One region of the Pseudomonas sp. LBUM1649 genome, then DNA from elsewhere that is predicted to be linked to it. Evidence: riboswitches for the same ligand, from Rfam matches in the RefSeq annotation. Region 1 holds a riboswitch; each other region holds the start of a gene.

Region 1 (5,286 bases):
GCGCAAATGGCCTGGATCACCGGGATGTTACGGCGAAACGGTCGCAAATGCGGTGCTTCAGGGCTCGATTGTGCGAAACCGGTGGTGTTGAGAATCACCCCCGCCTCGACTTCATCCAGCCAGTCCTCGACCACGCAAAGGCAGCCGGGCTCTTTTAGACTGGCCAGCGCAATGGGCAACGGATTAAGCCCCGCCGCCTGCAAACGCTGGCAGAAAATATCGATGAAAGCGGTGTTCGCCGCCTGCAAATGCGAGCGGTAAAACAGAACCGCCGCAACCGGTTGACCGGCCTGCCACTCGCCTTGCCAGTCGCTCAATTGCGCGGGGCTTTTTTGCGGGTGGTAAATCGCCGTGCGCGGCAGGGTTTGTGGCTCGGCCCAGGTGTAGTCGCGATCCAGCCAGCGATTGGCCAGGCAGCGGAAAAAGTCGAGGGCATTGCCCATGCCGCCCTGTCGCAGAAATTGCCAAAGCCGGTCGCGATCCTCAACGCCCACGGTGCTCAGGTCACTGAGATCCGGGTCCGGGCGATCATCGCCCGGCACCAGAATCAGCTGCACACCACGCTGCGACAACTCCACCAGCCGCTCGACGCCGTAACGCCAATAGGCAATGCCGCCGTGCAGCGAAATCAGAATGACTTTGGCGTGACGCAGTACTTCGTCGACATACAGATCGACTGAAGCATGATTCTGCACCTGCATCGGGTTGGCCAGGCGCACGCTCGGGTAGTCGTCGGGTAACTGCTGCGCCGCTTCGGCGAGCAGGGCCAGGCTGGAGTCGCCGCTGCACAGGATCACCAGTTCGGCGGGGGTTTGTCCAAGGTCGACAATGTTGTCATCCGACACGAATCCGCCGGGCTGGGTCCTGAGCAGGTGCATGGGTTACACGCTGAGCGCGGCGCGCAATTGCGCTTCGAGCATTGCAGCGTCCAGTGCCTGGCCAATCAACACCAGACGGGTGGTGCGCGCTTCTTCGGCGCCCCACTGACGGTCGAAATGCTTGTCGAAACGGGTGCCCACGCCCTGGATCAGCAGGCGCATCGGTTTGTTCGGGACCGCGGCAAAGCCTTTGACGCGCAGGATGCCGTGCTGAACCACCAGTTGGGTCAGCGCGTCCATCAGCAGACTTTCGTCGGATGCCGGCAGTTCGATGGAGATCGAATCGAAGGCATCGTGATCGTGGTCATCATGCTCCCCCTCAACATCAGCGTCGCCGTCATGGTGATGATCGTGATGGCTGTGGCGGCTGTCGATGTGTTCTTCGGAACCGGCGCCAAGGCCGATCAGCACGTCCAGCGGCAGGCGGCCGCTGCAGGCTTCGATGACTTTCACCGCTGGCGGCAATTCCTCGGCGACTTCCAGGCGCACACGGGCCAGGTCTTCAGGGCTGATCAGGTCGGCCTTGTTGAGGATCACCAGGTCGGCGCTGGACAGCTGGTCGGCGAACAGCTCGTGCAGCGGCGATTCGTGGTCCAGGTTCGGGTCAAGTTTGCGCTGGGCGTCGACCTGGTCCGGGAACGCGGCGAAGGTGCCAGCCGCCACGGCCGGGCTATCGACCACGGTAATCACCGCATCAACGGTGCAGGCGCTGCGGATTTCCGGCCACTGGAAGGCCTGGACCAGAGGTTTAGGCAGGGCGAGGCCGGACGTTTCGATCAGGATATGGTCGAGGTCGCCGCGACGGGCCACCAGTTCGCGCATCACCGGGAAGAACTCTTCTTGTACGGTGCAGCACAGGCAGCCGTTGGCCAGTTCGTAGACACGGCCATTGGCTTCTTCTTCGGTGCAACCGATGGAGCACTGCTTGAGGATTTCGCCGTCAATGCCCAGCTCGCCGAACTCGTTGACGATCACCGCGATGCGGCGGCCCTGGGCGTTGTCGAGCATGTGCCGCAGCAGGGTGGTTTTGCCCGAGCCGAGGAAGCCGGTGACGATGGTGACGGGGAGTTTGGCCAGTGTTTTCATCGGATGCCCTTTGGCAAGGTGGCGGGCATACGGGACGAGAACCGGCTACGCACAAACGCGCCGGAAGCGTTCGCCACCGGATCACCCCGCCCGGTTGTTGTGAGAATCTGTATCGAGGCAGGTCTCCTGGCTGACGGCTGGCCAGTCGTTGGACTGGCGGTTGCTGCGCCTTCCCGCTCGCACCATGGCTGGCGCATGCAGTGGCATGGCAGAAACTGAACCGTTCACAGTTGCGGGGGCAGCCGCGGCATTGACCGCGTTCCCTTCTTAGCTTCGACAAACGCCGAAGAACCTCGAAAGCGCAAGGCTACGCATGGTATTGGGGCGGGTCAATGTCCGATCAGAGAACCTGTGGGCAGGAGCGCTACCTGTGGCGAGGGGATTTAGCGAAACGTCGCACCGCCCCGTTCGGCGGCGAAGCCGTCGCAAAACCTGCTTGTGGGGTATGACAGAAAAATGCAGGGGGCCGCTTCGCAGCCCAACGGGGATAAATCCCCTCGCCACAGGTCCCCTCGCCACAAAGATGAGAACCCTTCCAATTGACGCCCGCCCCTCGCCCATGCTCTCCTACGCATCTTGTTACGGGTGCCCTTCACAGGGTGAAACGGGAAACCGGTGAATCATGTGCTTTACTTCAAGCCATGTCAGTCCGGTGCTGCCCCCGCAACGGTAAACGAGCGAAGCGTCAGATCCACTGTGCCAATGCGGCATGGGAAGGTGACGCTGGAAGGTTTAGGCTAACGCCTGCGCCCCTCGTGAGCCCGGAGACCGGCCCGCAACACAAAGTGACCAACACGATCACTCAAATCAACAAACCCGCGGTGGGCGGGCGCTGTTCGGACTTCTGCGCGCTCGGTCGTGCGGGGCTCTGCTTGCGCTCATATTCCCCGCTGACAGAACAGAGGGAAGCGCCATGTCGATTATCAGCAGCACCGGCCACAGCAGTACCGCCAGCAGCACCACTACCCTGTCCCAACGCCTGATCGCCGCCGTTTGTGCGTCGATCCTCGGCGCTAGCCTTGTGTATTTCGCCGGCTTCTCGCACATCGAAGCCGTTCACAACGCTGCTCACGATACGCGCCACAGTTCCGCGTTCCCGTGCCATTGAGACCTGCCGACATGATCAAGCGTATTGCGCAAACCGCAGGTTTCACCGGGCTGCTGGCCGCCCTGCTGCTGACCTTGCTGCAAAGTTTCTGGGTCGCCCCGCTGATTTTGCAGGCCGAGACCTACGAAAAATCCGAGCCGGCCGCCGTTGAAGTCCACGAACACGCCGCGGGCGTCGCTGCCCACACCCACGACGCCCAAGCCTGGGAGCCGGAAGACGGCTGGCAGCGCGTGCTGTCGACCACTGGCGGTAACCTGGTGGTGGCGGTCGGTTTCGCCCTGATGCTCGCCGGTCTCTATACCCTGTGCGCGCCGACCAAAACCTCCCAGGGCCTGCTCTGGGGCCTGGCCGGTTATGCGACTTTCGTGCTGGCGCCGACCATTGGCCTGCCGCCTGAACTGCCAGGCACGGCGGCTGCCGATCTGGCGCAACGGCAGATTTGGTGGATCGGCACCGCCGCCTCCACCGCAGTCGGCATCGCCCTGATCGTGTTCAGCCGTCACTGGCTGATGAAGATCCTCGGCGTGGCGATCCTTGCCGTTCCGCATGTGATTGGCGCACCGCAACCGCAAGTGCACTCGATGCTCGCCCCGCAAGCCCTGGAGGCGCAGTTCAAAATCGCTTCGCAGCTGACCAACGTCGCGTTCTGGCTGGCCCTGGGCCTGATCAGCGCCTGGTTGTTCCGCCGCAAAAGCGATGGCCAGTACCACGCATGACTGACCTCAGCACAGCGCCGACCCTGGTGGTCGGCCTGGGCTGCCAGCGCGGCTGCCCCGTCAGCACGTTGCGGGCACTGCTCGACCAGGCACTGCAGGCGCACCAGATCGAACTGCATCAGATCAAGGCCCTGGCCAGCATCGATTTGAAGCGCGACGAACCGGCCCTGATCGAACTGGCCGAACAGCTTGGGTTACAGATGCTGTACTTCAGCAGCGAACAATTGGCCGCCTATCAACCGCACCTCAGCCACCATTCGCAGATCGCGTTCGAGCGTACCGGCTGTTACGGCGTGGCGGAAAGTGCCGCTCTGGCATTAGCCGAACAGCTGACCCAGTCACCGGCGAAATTGCTGATCCCGCGACAAAAATATGCCCAGGCCACTCTCGCATTGGCTGGCGCCGCGTAAAATCCTCGATAATCCGCGCATTCGATCATGAGCAATCTTCATCTGAAGCCTTGCCCAGCCCCCATTTTCAACAGGAACCTTTGATGACCGTCTACTTCATTGGCGCAGGTCCCGGCGACCCCGAACTGATCACCGTCAAAGGCCAGCGGCTGATTCGCGGCTGCCCGGTGATCATCTATGCCGGATCGCTGGTGCCCGCCGCCGTGCTGGAAGGACACCGCGCCGAACAGGTGGTCAACAGCGCCGAACTGCACCTGGAACAGATCATCGAACTGATCAAGACGGCCCATGCCAAGGGTCAGGACGTGGCTCGCGTGCATTCCGGAGACCCGAGCCTGTATGGCGCCATAGGCGAGCAGATTCGCCATCTGCGTGAGCTCGATATTCCTTTTGAAATCATTCCCGGCGTCACCGCGACGGCCGCCTGCGCGGCTCTGTTGGGCGCGGAACTGACCTTGCCGGACGTATCGCAGAGCGTGATCCTGACTCGCTACGCCGACAAGACCGCGATGCCCGCGGGCGAAGAACTGGGCAGCCTGGCGCAGCACGGGGCGACCATGGCGATCCATTTGGGGGTCAAGCATCTGCAGAAAATCCTCGCCCAATTGCTGCCGCATTACGGCGCGGACTGCCCGATTGCAGTGATTCACCGGGCGACCTGGCCGGATCAGGACTGGGTGGTGGGGACATTGGCGGACGTTGCGGCAAAGGTTGAAGCCAAGGGGTTTCGGCGGACGGCGTTGATTCTGGTGGGTCGGGTGTTGGGCAGTGAGCAGTTCAGCGAGTCGTCGCTGTATCGTGCGGGGCATGCGCATCTGTATAGGCCCTGAACCAAGCACACCCTGTGGCGAGGGGATTTATCCCCGTTGGGTCGCGAAGCGGCCCCCTCCATTCTTCAGGCGTACCCCGCAAGCTCGTATAGCGACGGCTTCGCCGTCGAACGGGGCGGTGCGACGTTTCGCTAAATCCCCTCGCCACAGGTTGTCCATCGCCCATAAAAAAACGGCGCTCACGGGGCGCCGTTTTTTGTGCCGCAGCGAACACCTTAGTAGTAGGCGTTTTCTTTCTGCGTGTGATCAGTCACGTCA
Region 2 (5,286 bases), 1.0 Mb from region 1:
GTACTCGCGATGGTCGTAGACAGTGCGATTGAGCACGCTCCAGGCGCTGTCCTGGATAAATCCATTGGCTTTCGATTGAGCCGAATCAGCGAGTGCGAGTGGACTTGCCAGGGCGAGAAGAATGGCGGATCGGGTAGGCATTTTCGGGGTGTCCACAAACGAATCAGGATGAACGCAAGCGCAGGATGTGCGCGCCGTCAAAGGGGTCAATGAGGTAGTGCGCGTGGACACCGAAGGTGTCCAGAAGGCGTTGTGGGGTCAACACCTCGAGCGGCTTGCCAAGGGCCACCAGGCGTCCCTTTTCCAGCACAGCCAAACGATCACAGGTGAGTGCCTGGTTGAGATCGTGCAAAGCAATCACGGTGGTCACGGGCAATGCGTGAACCACGTGCAGAATCGCCAGCTGGTGCTGGATATCCAGGTGATTGGTCGGTTCGTCCAGCAGCAGGATCTGCGGGCGCTGGGCCAGGGAACGCGCGATATGCACACGCTGACGCTCGCCACCAGAGAGGCTACGCCAGGTGCGCCTGCTCAGGTGCGTCGCATCCACGTCGTGCAGGGCTTGATGGACGATGTCATCGTCCGCCTTCGACCATGGACTCAAGGCCGACAGCCACGGCGTTCGGCCCAGGGCCACGGCATCGAACACACGGATCGCATCCAGTGTGTCGGCTTGCTGTTCAACCACCGCCAGGGTTTGTGCGATGGTTCGCCGCGACAGTGCCTTGAGGCTTTGGCCGGTGAGATGGATGGCTCCCCGGCTGGGGAGACGCACGCCGGCCAGCAGTTTGAGCAGCGTGGATTTTCCCGAACCGTTGGGCCCGATAAGACCCAGGGTTTCGCCACGACGAATGTCCAAGTGGATCTCGTGCAGTAATTCAACATCGCGGATAGAGAATCCGATGCCGGAACAACTCAATACGGGTTCGTCGATAACAGGCGCAGCAGCATTCATCGGGCATTCCTCCGACCGACCAGGATCAGCGCGAACACTGGCGCGCCGACCAATGCAGTGATCACGCCAACCGGAATCACCTGGCCCTTGATCAGCGTCCGGGACAGAACATCGGCGGCAATCAGAAACACCGCACCGCCCAGCGCGCTGGCCGGCAGCAGGCGCGTATGCCGAGTGCCCAGCAACAGCCTTGCGGCGTGGGGTATGACCAGTCCAACAAAACCGATGGAGCCGACAATCGACACCATCACCGCCGTCACCAAGGCGGCACAACTGATCAACAGAAATTGCACAGGACGTACCGCAATGCCGAGCGAGGCCGCGGAGTCGGCGCCAAAGGTGAAGGCATCCAGCGCACGCCGGTGCCACAGGCAAACCGCGAGACCGGCTATCGCAATCGGTACGGCCAGCCACACGGAGGGCCAGCGCACGCCACTGAGATTGCCCAGCAACCAGAACATGATGCCGCGAGCCTGTTCGGAACTGGCCGACTTGGTGATCAAGAACGCCGTGAGCGCATTGAACAGTTGCGAGCCGGCAATCCCCGCCAGGATGATCTGCCCGGTACTGCCAGGCGAACCACTGGCACGGCCCAGCAACACAACGACGGCGAAGGCAGCGACGGCACCGGAAAACGCCCCGACCGACATCGAAATCGCCCCGGCACCCAAGCCCAGCAACGCCACCAGCACCGCCCCCGTCGAGGCCCCCGCGGAAATGCCGAGCAGGTAAGGATCGGCCAACGGGTTACGCAGCAGCGATTGCAGGATCACCCCGCAGGTCGCCAGGCCCGCCCCGCAAGCCGCCGCCACCAGCGCGCGAGTCAGGCGGTAGTTCCAGACGATGCCCTCGTCGATGGGATCGAGGGCGTAACCGGCCGTCCACAGTTTGTTGGCCAGCACCTGGAACACCACACTGGGCTCGATGCGGGTTTCACCGATGGCCACACCGGCAATCACGGCCAGAAGCAGTATCACCAGTGCCAGCAGAGTGCGAATCAGCGTCGCGGTCATTTTGGCAGGTCGTAGCTGTTGATGGCCGTTGCCAGCGATTCGAGACCGTCGAACATTCTCACGCTGGCCTGCATGGCCATGGCGTCGAGGATAATGATGCGGTTGTTTTTCACGGCGTCCATGTTGCGGGTCACGGGATCGCTACGCAGGAATTCCAGCTTTTTTTGATAGTCATCGGCCGGGAAACGACGGCGATCCATGCGGGCGATGACCAGAAACGTCGGGTTGGCCTTGGCGATGGTTTCCCAGCCAACGGTTGGCCACTCTTCGTCGGACTGCACCACATTGCGCACGCCCAAGGTGCCCAGCATGAAGTCGGGAATGCCCTTGTGCCCGGCGACATAGGGATCGATATCCAGACTGGCACTGGAAAACCAGACCAGCGCGCTGGTGTGCGTAAGGTCTTTGTCTTGCACAGAGGCAATGGACTTGGCCAAGCTGGCCTGCAGTTGCGCGTTCAGCTGCTGTGCACGCGCCTGGACATCAAAAACCTCAGCCAGCTGGGTGATGCTTTTGTAGATGCTTTCAATACGAAACGGCTGCAGGCGGGTGCCATCGGCACCCACCAGGTTGTCCTTAGACTCGCAGTCCGAGGGCATGAGATAGGTCGGAATCTGCAGTTCGTGAAACTGCTCGCGGGTAGCGACTGCGCCTTGCGGGCCGACCATCCATTCCAGCTCGACGGCGACCAGTTCCGGGCGTTTGCCGATCACCGACTCGAAACTCGGCTCGTTATCGGCCAGGCGTTCGGTCTTGTCGTTTTGCGCCTTGTACTGACCCAGTACATCATTGAACCACAGCGAAGTACCGACCAGTTTGTCACCGAGTCCCAAGGCAAAGAGCATTTCGGTGCCGGCCTGGCCGATCGTCACAGCCTGGGCGGGGGCCTGCGCGAACGTCAGTGTGCTGCCGCAGTTCTCAATCGTCAGCGGGTAATGAGTGGGGGAGGCATAGGCGAGGGAAGAAACACCCAGGCCTGTGACGAGGGCGAAAAAGCGCGGCAACAGCATGATGCAATCTCCATTTGAACCGTACACGCAGCAAGGGTGCAAGGTCTGGAAAACACATCATCGAGCGCTGCCGAAAAAGCAGTGCAAGGCCCGATCACCTGAGTGACGCGCGCGCAAGGATGTCCTTCCCGGACACCCCGCCGGTTAGTGATTTGTTGCTTGGCCGGCAGGTCTCCTGACTGATGCGTCATGGCGTGCTCCAGCCTTCCCGGGAATCGATCCCAGTGGCAGTTCAGGAGCAGGCTCGGCACCTACAGTTGCGGGGGCAGTTCCGTTTGATGCGTTGGCAGCATCACGGATTCCCTATTAATCCCATTTGGGAACCGGCGGCGGCATGGTAGTCGATCATGCCGCCCGAGGCGAACCCATCTCTTGATCAGAAGCCCCGATAAGAAGTCCCGATCAGAAGTATTTGAGCCAGCCGATATCGCGACGACGCGCCTTCAGTGCGGCGAACCAGCGCACCGGCAGATACAGCGATGCAGCCAGGAGCACGGCCGTCAGCCACACGGCCCACATGCCGTCGAAGCCGAAGTAGTCGCCCTGATTCAGACCGAACAACGCCACGCTGAGCAGATACAGCATTTTCAGCACATAAAGATGGAGCAAGTAGAAGAACATCGGTGCCGCACCAAATACCGCCAGGGTGCTGATCCACTTGTGTTGCCGGGCCCGCTCAAAGCCAAGCAGCAGCAACAGCCCCACGCCTAGCGTCAGACACAGGAACAGCAGGGAAGGTGGGTATTTGGTGATGTTGAAAAAACTCATGAGGGTGTGTGTGGTGTTTTCATAAACCACCCAATGTGCCTCGCCATAACCGTTGACCAGGCGCAGGGTGATGAAGCCGATCAATGCGCTGGCCCCAGCCAGCAACAGATAGCGCTGACGCACGGCGGCCGAGGTTGAGCGTGCGAACCAGGGGCCGATGCAGTAACCCAGGGCGATGACGCCGATCCACGGCAGCACGGGGTAGGAACTGCGCAGGCGCAAGTTGTCGGAGAAATCGATCCAGCCGCGATCATGCAAAATGGCCCAAGGCAGGTGCAGCGCCGATCCGGCCGGGAAGTGCAGGGGATCGAGCAGGTTGTGCCCGCCGACGATGACAAGACCCAGGACACACAGGATTGGCCGAGGTAGCCAGGCCAGTGCAGCGAGGGCAATCATGCTGACACCAATCGCCCAGATCACCTGCAGGTAAATCACAGTGGGGGGGAACTGGAAGGTCCAGGCGAAATTCACCAGGGTGAACTCCAGCACAACCAGGAACAGGCCACGCTTGAACAGGAACATCGATACATCGTTCTTGCCCTGGTGCTTTTCGCCGTACAGGTAAGCGGACAGTCCAGTGAGAAGCACGAACACCGGCGCACATAAATGGGCGAGCGTCCGGCTGAAAAACAACGTCGGCTCAGTGCTGTCGATGAGCATCGGGTCGGCGACCTGGCGGTGCAGAAAAAACGTCTCGCGCACGTGATCCAGCAGCATGAATATGATCACCAAGCCCCTGAGGGCATCGATGGACATCAGGCGCTGGCTTAGGCTGGTGATGGGCGGGATCTGAACAAGGTTTGTCATCGAAAGTCGCAGGCAGGGGGTGGATCACTCTGCCGGTAAACAACCGACAGCCAATGTGTTGATATAACGTAACATATAATGTTGGTTTGTGGGCTAGTTAGTTAACCTGGGCTGCTCGCCCAATGAGTTTTTTTATCATGTAAAGGAGCGCAAACTGAGCGACCTGGCGTTCGAATGACGGGTCGCGGTCGGCTGGCATGTTGTCATCTCGGGCACCCTGGGTAAGGACTTCGCGGGTACGATGAGCGCGCTTGCTGTCGACTGCGGGGGCCGGAGGAGGCGTTTTGAAACCATTTCCGCTCAGACCTGGCGCCTCACCTCTGGACACGTTCCTTCAAGCGTGCCTGCCACGCCGTGACGCTGTTCCGCCAAACTTAACGGAAAAAGCGGTCATCCCAGGCATTCCCAATGCTCGCTACAGGTTGGACTACGACCTGACTCCGTTCATTCAGGATGCGGTTCAAGCCAACAAACGTGAGAGCGAGGATCTCGCCAGAGCCGGGAAGCCGAACAACATCCTGCCGCCGGCAAGCATGCTGGCGGTTTCGGGCGGCGGCGATGCAGGCGCGTTCGCAGCGGGACTGATTGCGGGATGGACCAGCCATGGAACCCGACCCATGTTCAAGGTCGTCACGGGCATTAGCGCGGGTGCCCTGGTCGCCCCTTTCGCTTACCTGGGGCCTGAGTACGACGGTGTGATTCGGTATGTTTCCAACGCAATCGGTCCAAAGGA
Region 3 (5,286 bases), 2.2 Mb from region 1:
CTGACACGCCCTTTTCGCGAGCAGGCTCGCTCCCACAGGTGTGTTGTCAATATTTAACCGCCGACACCCGCCACACCTTGTTCCCCACATCATCGGCCACCAGCAAATCCCCTTGCTGATCGATCACCACACCCACCGGCCGGCCCATGGCTTTTTCCTCGTCATTGAGGAATCCGGTGAGCACATCCACCGGTTGCCCGCTCGGTTTGCCGCTGCTAAAGGGCACGAAAATCACTTTGTAACCGCTGTGCGGCTTGCGGTTCCATGAGCCATGTTGGCCGATGAATGCGCCTTCCTTGAACTGCGCCGGCAACCTGTTGCCTTCGGCGAATGTCAGGCCCAGTGAGGCGGTGTGGGGGCCCACCGCGTAGTCCGGGGCAATCGCCTTGGCCACCAGGTCGGGGTTTTGCGGTTCGACCCGAATGTCGATGTGCTGGCCGTAATAGCTGAATGGCCAGCCATAGAAGCCGCCATCTTTGACCGAGGTGATGTAGTCCGGCACGAGGTCGCTGCCGATTTCGTCTCGCTCGTTGACGGCCGTCCACAGCGCCCCGCTTTGTGGCTCCCAGGCCATGCCGTTGGGGTTGCGCAGGCCTGAAGCGAAGATCCGGTGGTTACCGGTAGCGCGATCCACTTCCCAGATCGCCGCGCGCCCTTGCTCCTGGTCCATGCCGTTTTCGCCGACGTTACTGTTGGAGCCCACCGTGACGTACAGCTTGCTGCCGTCCTTGCTGGCGATGACGTTTTTGGTCCAGTGGTGATTCAGGGTGCCCCCCGGCAGGTCGACGACTTTGATCGGTTGTGACTTGATTGCCGTGTCACCGTTTTCATAGTGGAAGCGCAACAGCCGGTCGGTGTCGGCAACGTACAGGTCACTGCCGACCAGGGTCATGCCAAAGGGCGAGTTGAGGTTTTCCAGGAATACCGTGCGGGTTTCGGCGATGCCATCGTGGTTGGTGTCGCGCAGCAGTGTGATGCGGTTCGGGCTCGGCACGGCGGCACCGGCGCGCCCCATGACTTTCTTGGTGATCCAGCCCTTGATGCCTTTGTTGTCATCGGGTTTGGGCGGGGCATTGGTTTCGGCGACCAGCACGTCGCCATTGGGCAGCACGTATAGCCAGCGCGGATGATCGAGGTTCTCGGCAAATGCGCCGACCTGAGTGCCGCTGGCCGCGACGGGTTTTGCGCCGTCCGCCCAGCCGATGGCCGGGGCGATGTTCATCGTCGGGAACAGTGTCTTGTTCGGTTCCGGGAGCTTGGGGGACGGCCCGGTGCCGTCGTTGACTTGCAAGCGGGCGGTTTCGCCACAGGCGGCGAGCCCTCCCGCTAACGCGATGACGAAAACCAGCTGAGACGTGCGCATTGCTGACATTCCCTATGAATGAAGTGACTTAAATCATAGAGAAGCGTGACAGCCCGATGGTTCAACCCTAGCCGCGAGCTTCCTTGAGCAGCACGGCGATACCGGGGTGATAGTGGCCGGCTTCATTGCGCAGTTTGCGGTAGGCATAAGGGAAATACCAGGCCACGGCGCAGCAGTGCTCCTTTTGCAGGTCATCGACCATGTCCTGGAGTTCTTCGGGGGTGGTCCCTTGTTGGCTCTTGTGCGGTGCGACGAACAGGCAGCCGATTTTCAGGTCGCTGGCGTAGCTGATTTTTTTCGCGTCGCTGGTGATGTCTTGCAGGGCCTGGGTCAGGTTCAGGCTGTTGACCCGTGGCCAGCGTTGGGTGGTCTGCAGCCAGGCGCGTGCTTCGGTCGTGGCGATAAACAGATCGGCGCGGCCGTTGCGTTCGCCTTCTTCGGTCTGTTTGCGCGTGGGCGATTGTTGCAGCGTGATCATCTCGGCCATCCATGCGGCGGCGGAAAGCAGGCCGAGGTTGGCTTTTTCGTCGAGCCAGTAGGGTGTCTCGCTGTCGCCGCGCACGGCGTTATAGCGGTCGATACAGACGAACCAGCGTTCCAGTACCCGACGCAGGAATTCCAGCTTCGGATTGCTGATGATCATGCCTTGCATGGGACTCACCCTTGTTCTTGTATTGTGGGGTTGTGGCTATTTGATATCGCCGCTGTGAGTGTGACACAAGATTGACGTCATTTTATGGATGGGTGGTAGTTATTCGTTCCGGTACCGCGTCTTCAATTGACGCTCCACCCCCAACCCTCTAACCTTCGCCGCTTGTTTCAGGTGCTCTGTGACTTGGGTCGACAGAGTGAAACAGGGAAGCCGGTGAGTGAGCGCTTCAGTCGATGAAGCCCTGCGATCCCGGCGCTGCCCCCGCAACGGTAAATGAGTGAAAACTGCGTCTGAAGCCACTGCGTCGATCTGTGACGCGGGAAGGCGCGCAGTCCGGCATCACGCCGCTCATGAGCCCGGAGACCGGCCTGATCCATCCAAGCGGCATCACGGTGGGCGATGCCAGGCTTCTTGCCATCTATTCTTGTGCCTGCCCGCCGTTAATCCTGCCTCAACGGAGAGCTCCCCATGTCTGATACCCCTGATCGTGACGAACGTCATCTGGCGCGCATGCTGCGCAAAAAGGCCGTGATCGACGAACGCATCGCCAATTCCCCGAACGAATGCGGACTGCTGCTGGTGCTCACCGGCAACGGCAAAGGCAAGAGCAGCTCGGCGTTCGGCATGCTCGCGCGCGCCATGGGGCATGGCATGCAGTGCGGAGTGGTGCAGTTCATCAAGGGGCGCAACAGCACCGGCGAAGAGTTGTTCTTCCGACGCGTCCCCGAGCAGGTGCGTTTTCATGTGATGGGCGAGGGCTTCACCTGGGAGACCCAGGATCGCCAGCGCGACATCGCGGCTGCCGAAGCGGCCTGGGCGGTGTCGCAGCAACTGCTGCGCGATCCATCGATCGGCCTGGTGGTGCTGGACGAACTGAACATCGCCCTCAAGCACGGCTACCTCGATCTCGATCAGGTGCTCAGCGATTTGCAGGCGCGCCCGCCCATGCAGCACGTGGTGGTCACCGGTCGCGGCGCCAAGCCGGAGATGGTCGAGCTGGCTGACACCGTCACCGAAATGGGCATGATCAAGCACGCCTTCCAGGCCGGTATCAAAGCGCAAAAAGGCGTCGAGCTGTGAATCAACCTCTTCATTGCCCGGCAGTACTGATTGCCGCGCCGGCGTCCGGTCAGGGCAAGACCACCGTGACCGCCGCGCTGGCCCGGTTGCATCGTAACCAGGGACGCAAGGTTCGCGTGTTCAAGTGCGGCCCGGATTTTCTCGACCCGATGATCCTCGAACGCGCCAGCGGTGCGCCGGTGTATCAGCTGGACATGTGGATGGTCGGCGAGCAGGACAGTCGCCGCCTGTTGTGGGAGGCTGCCAGCGACGCCGACCTGATCCTGATCGAAGGCGTCATGGGGCTGTTCGATGGTACGCCGTCCAGTGCTGATCTGGCGCGGCATTTCGGCGTGCCGGTGCTCGGTGTGATCGACGGCACCGCCATGGCCCAGACCTTTGGTGCACTGGCCCTGGGCCTGGCGCGCTATCAGCCGGACTTGCCGTTTGCCGGCGTGCTGGCCAACCGCGTGGGCACCCTGCGCCACGCACAACTGCTCGAAGGCAGCCTGACCGAAGGCCTGCGCTGGTACGGCGCGTTGTCCCGGGAGATCGGGATCGAATTGCCGAGCCGCCACCTTGGCCTGGTGCAGGCCAGTGAGTTGAATGACCTGGATGTGCGCCTCGATGCAGCGGCCGACGCCCTGGCCAGCAGTTGTGAGGTCGCGCTCCCGCCGGCGGTGGAATTCGCCGCGCCAGATGTGGTGACTGTTGAACCCTTGCTGGCTGGCGTGCGCATTGCCGTGGCCCGTGATGAAGCGTTTGCCTTTACCTATGGCGCGAGCCTGGATTTGTTGCGGGCGATGGGGGCCGAACTGCGGTTTTTCTCGCCGATCCGTGACGCCGCGCTGCCACACGCTGATAGCCTCTATCTGCCGGGCGGTTACCCGGAATTGCACCACGTGGCGCTGTCGCAGAACACCTCGATGCTGACTGCAATCCGCGCTCACCACGCCGCCGGCAAACCCTTGCTGGCCGAATGCGGCGGCATGCTTTATTTGCTCGATTCGCTGACCGATGTCGAGGGCACGCGTGCAGAGCTGGTGGGCTTGTTGAAGGGCGATGCGGTAATGCAGAAGCGCCTTGCTGCATTGGCTCTGCAAGCGGTGGAGCTGCCGGAAGGCTCATTGCGCGGGCACACTTATCATCATTCGCTGACCAGTACCGAGCTTGAGCCGATTGCCCGTGGTCTGAGTCCTAACGGCGGGCGAGGGGCAGAGGCGGTATATCGTGAGGGGCGGATGACAGCCTCTTATGTGCACTTCTATTTTCCGTCCAATCCGTCGGCGATTGCCGCGCTGTTTGCGCCTGACCGTTCGGACGCCTTCGCGAGCAGGCTCGCTCCCACATTGGTAAGTGAATTGCCTGAAGAAATGCGGTCCACTGTGGGAGCGAGCCTGCTCGCGAAGAGGCCATGACCGACAACGCCTTCTCCGACGCCGAACGCGCAGCGGTCTACCGCGCCATAGGCGAACGCCGCGATATGCGTCACTTCGCTGGCGGCGCGGTCGAGCCCGAGTTGCTGCGGCGCCTGCTCGAAGCCGCGCATCAGGCACCGAGTGTGGGCCTGATGCAGCCCTGGCGCTTCATCCGCATCAGCGATCGAGCCTTGCGCAGCCAGATCCAGCTGCTGGTGGAGCAAGAACGCATCCGCACCGCCGAGGCCCTCGGTGAGCGCACCGACGAGTTCATGCAGCTCAAGGTCGAGGGCATCAACGATTGCGCCGAGGTGCTGGTCGCCGCGCTGATGGACGATCGCGAACGGCATATCTTCGGTCGTCGTACCCTGCCGGAAATGGACCTGGCCTCGTTGTCCTGCGCGATCCAGAACCTCTGGCTGGCGTCCCGCGCCGAAGGGCTGGGCATGGGTTGGGTCTCGCTGTTCGAACCGCAAGCCCTGGCGGACCTGCTGGGCCTGCCACCTGGCGCCAAGCCCTTGGCCATTCTCTGCCTGGGACCGGTCAAGGCCTTCTATCCGGCGCCGATGCTGGTACTCGAAGGCTGGGCGCAGGCGCGTCCGCTGAGTGAGCTGTTGTATGAAAATTATTGGGGAGTGAGTCAATGAGTGTGGCGTTATTGAGTGTCGCCGCGGTGGCGCTGGATGCGCTGCTGGGTGAACCCAAACGCTGGCATCCGCTGGTGGCGTTCGGCCGTTTTGCCGAGCGCATCGAGCAACGTTTCAATGGCGGCGGCCGCGGCTGGCGCAGCCATG

Evidence for each region. A riboswitch is a leader RNA that binds a small molecule or an ion and turns the genes downstream of it on or off. The one in region 1 is predicted to bind cobalamin.
Region 2: another riboswitch for cobalamin. It lies ahead of ACA058_RS13520 (ABC transporter substrate-binding protein); the one in region 1 lies ahead of ACA058_RS18195 (CbtB domain-containing protein).
Region 3: another riboswitch for cobalamin. It lies ahead of cobO (cob(I)yrinic acid a,c-diamide adenosyltransferase); the one in region 1 lies ahead of ACA058_RS18195 (CbtB domain-containing protein).

Annotation. Positions count from the first base shown of each region.
Region 1 covers NZ_CP166807.1:3,921,705-3,926,990, forward strand. The annotation lists gene cobN (cobaltochelatase subunit CobN) at 1-878, opposite strand, end outside; gene cobW (cobalamin biosynthesis protein CobW) at 882-1,964, opposite strand; cobalamin riboswitch at 2,064-2,275, opposite strand; cobalamin riboswitch at 2,531-2,755, shown strand; gene ACA058_RS18195 (CbtB domain-containing protein) at 2,878-3,072, shown strand; gene ACA058_RS18200 (CbtA family protein) at 3,084-3,788, shown strand; gene ACA058_RS18205 (cobalamin biosynthesis protein) at 3,785-4,198, shown strand; gene cobM (precorrin-4 C(11)-methyltransferase) at 4,282-5,028, shown strand; gene nfuA (Fe-S biogenesis protein NfuA) at 5,244-5,286, opposite strand, start outside.
Region 2 covers NZ_CP166807.1:2,879,020-2,884,305, forward strand. The annotation lists gene ACA058_RS13505 (OprD family porin) at 1-141, opposite strand, end outside; gene ACA058_RS13510 (ABC transporter ATP-binding protein) at 164-955, opposite strand; gene ACA058_RS13515 (FecCD family ABC transporter permease) at 952-1,968, opposite strand; gene ACA058_RS13520 (ABC transporter substrate-binding protein) at 1,965-2,978, opposite strand; cobalamin riboswitch at 3,127-3,321, opposite strand; gene ACA058_RS13525 (acetyltransferase domain-containing protein) at 3,381-4,553, opposite strand; gene ACA058_RS13530 (patatin-like phospholipase family protein) at 4,838-5,286, shown strand, end outside.
Region 3 covers NZ_CP166807.1:1,767,697-1,772,982, forward strand. The annotation lists gene ACA058_RS08185 (PQQ-dependent sugar dehydrogenase) at 47-1,363, opposite strand; gene ACA058_RS08190 (hypothetical protein) at 1,431-2,015, opposite strand; cobalamin riboswitch at 2,168-2,401, shown strand; gene cobO (cob(I)yrinic acid a,c-diamide adenosyltransferase) at 2,484-3,095, shown strand; gene ACA058_RS08200 (cobyrinic acid a,c-diamide synthase CobB) at 3,092-4,492, shown strand; gene bluB (5,6-dimethylbenzimidazole synthase) at 4,489-5,139, shown strand; gene cbiB (adenosylcobinamide-phosphate synthase CbiB) at 5,136-5,286, shown strand, end outside.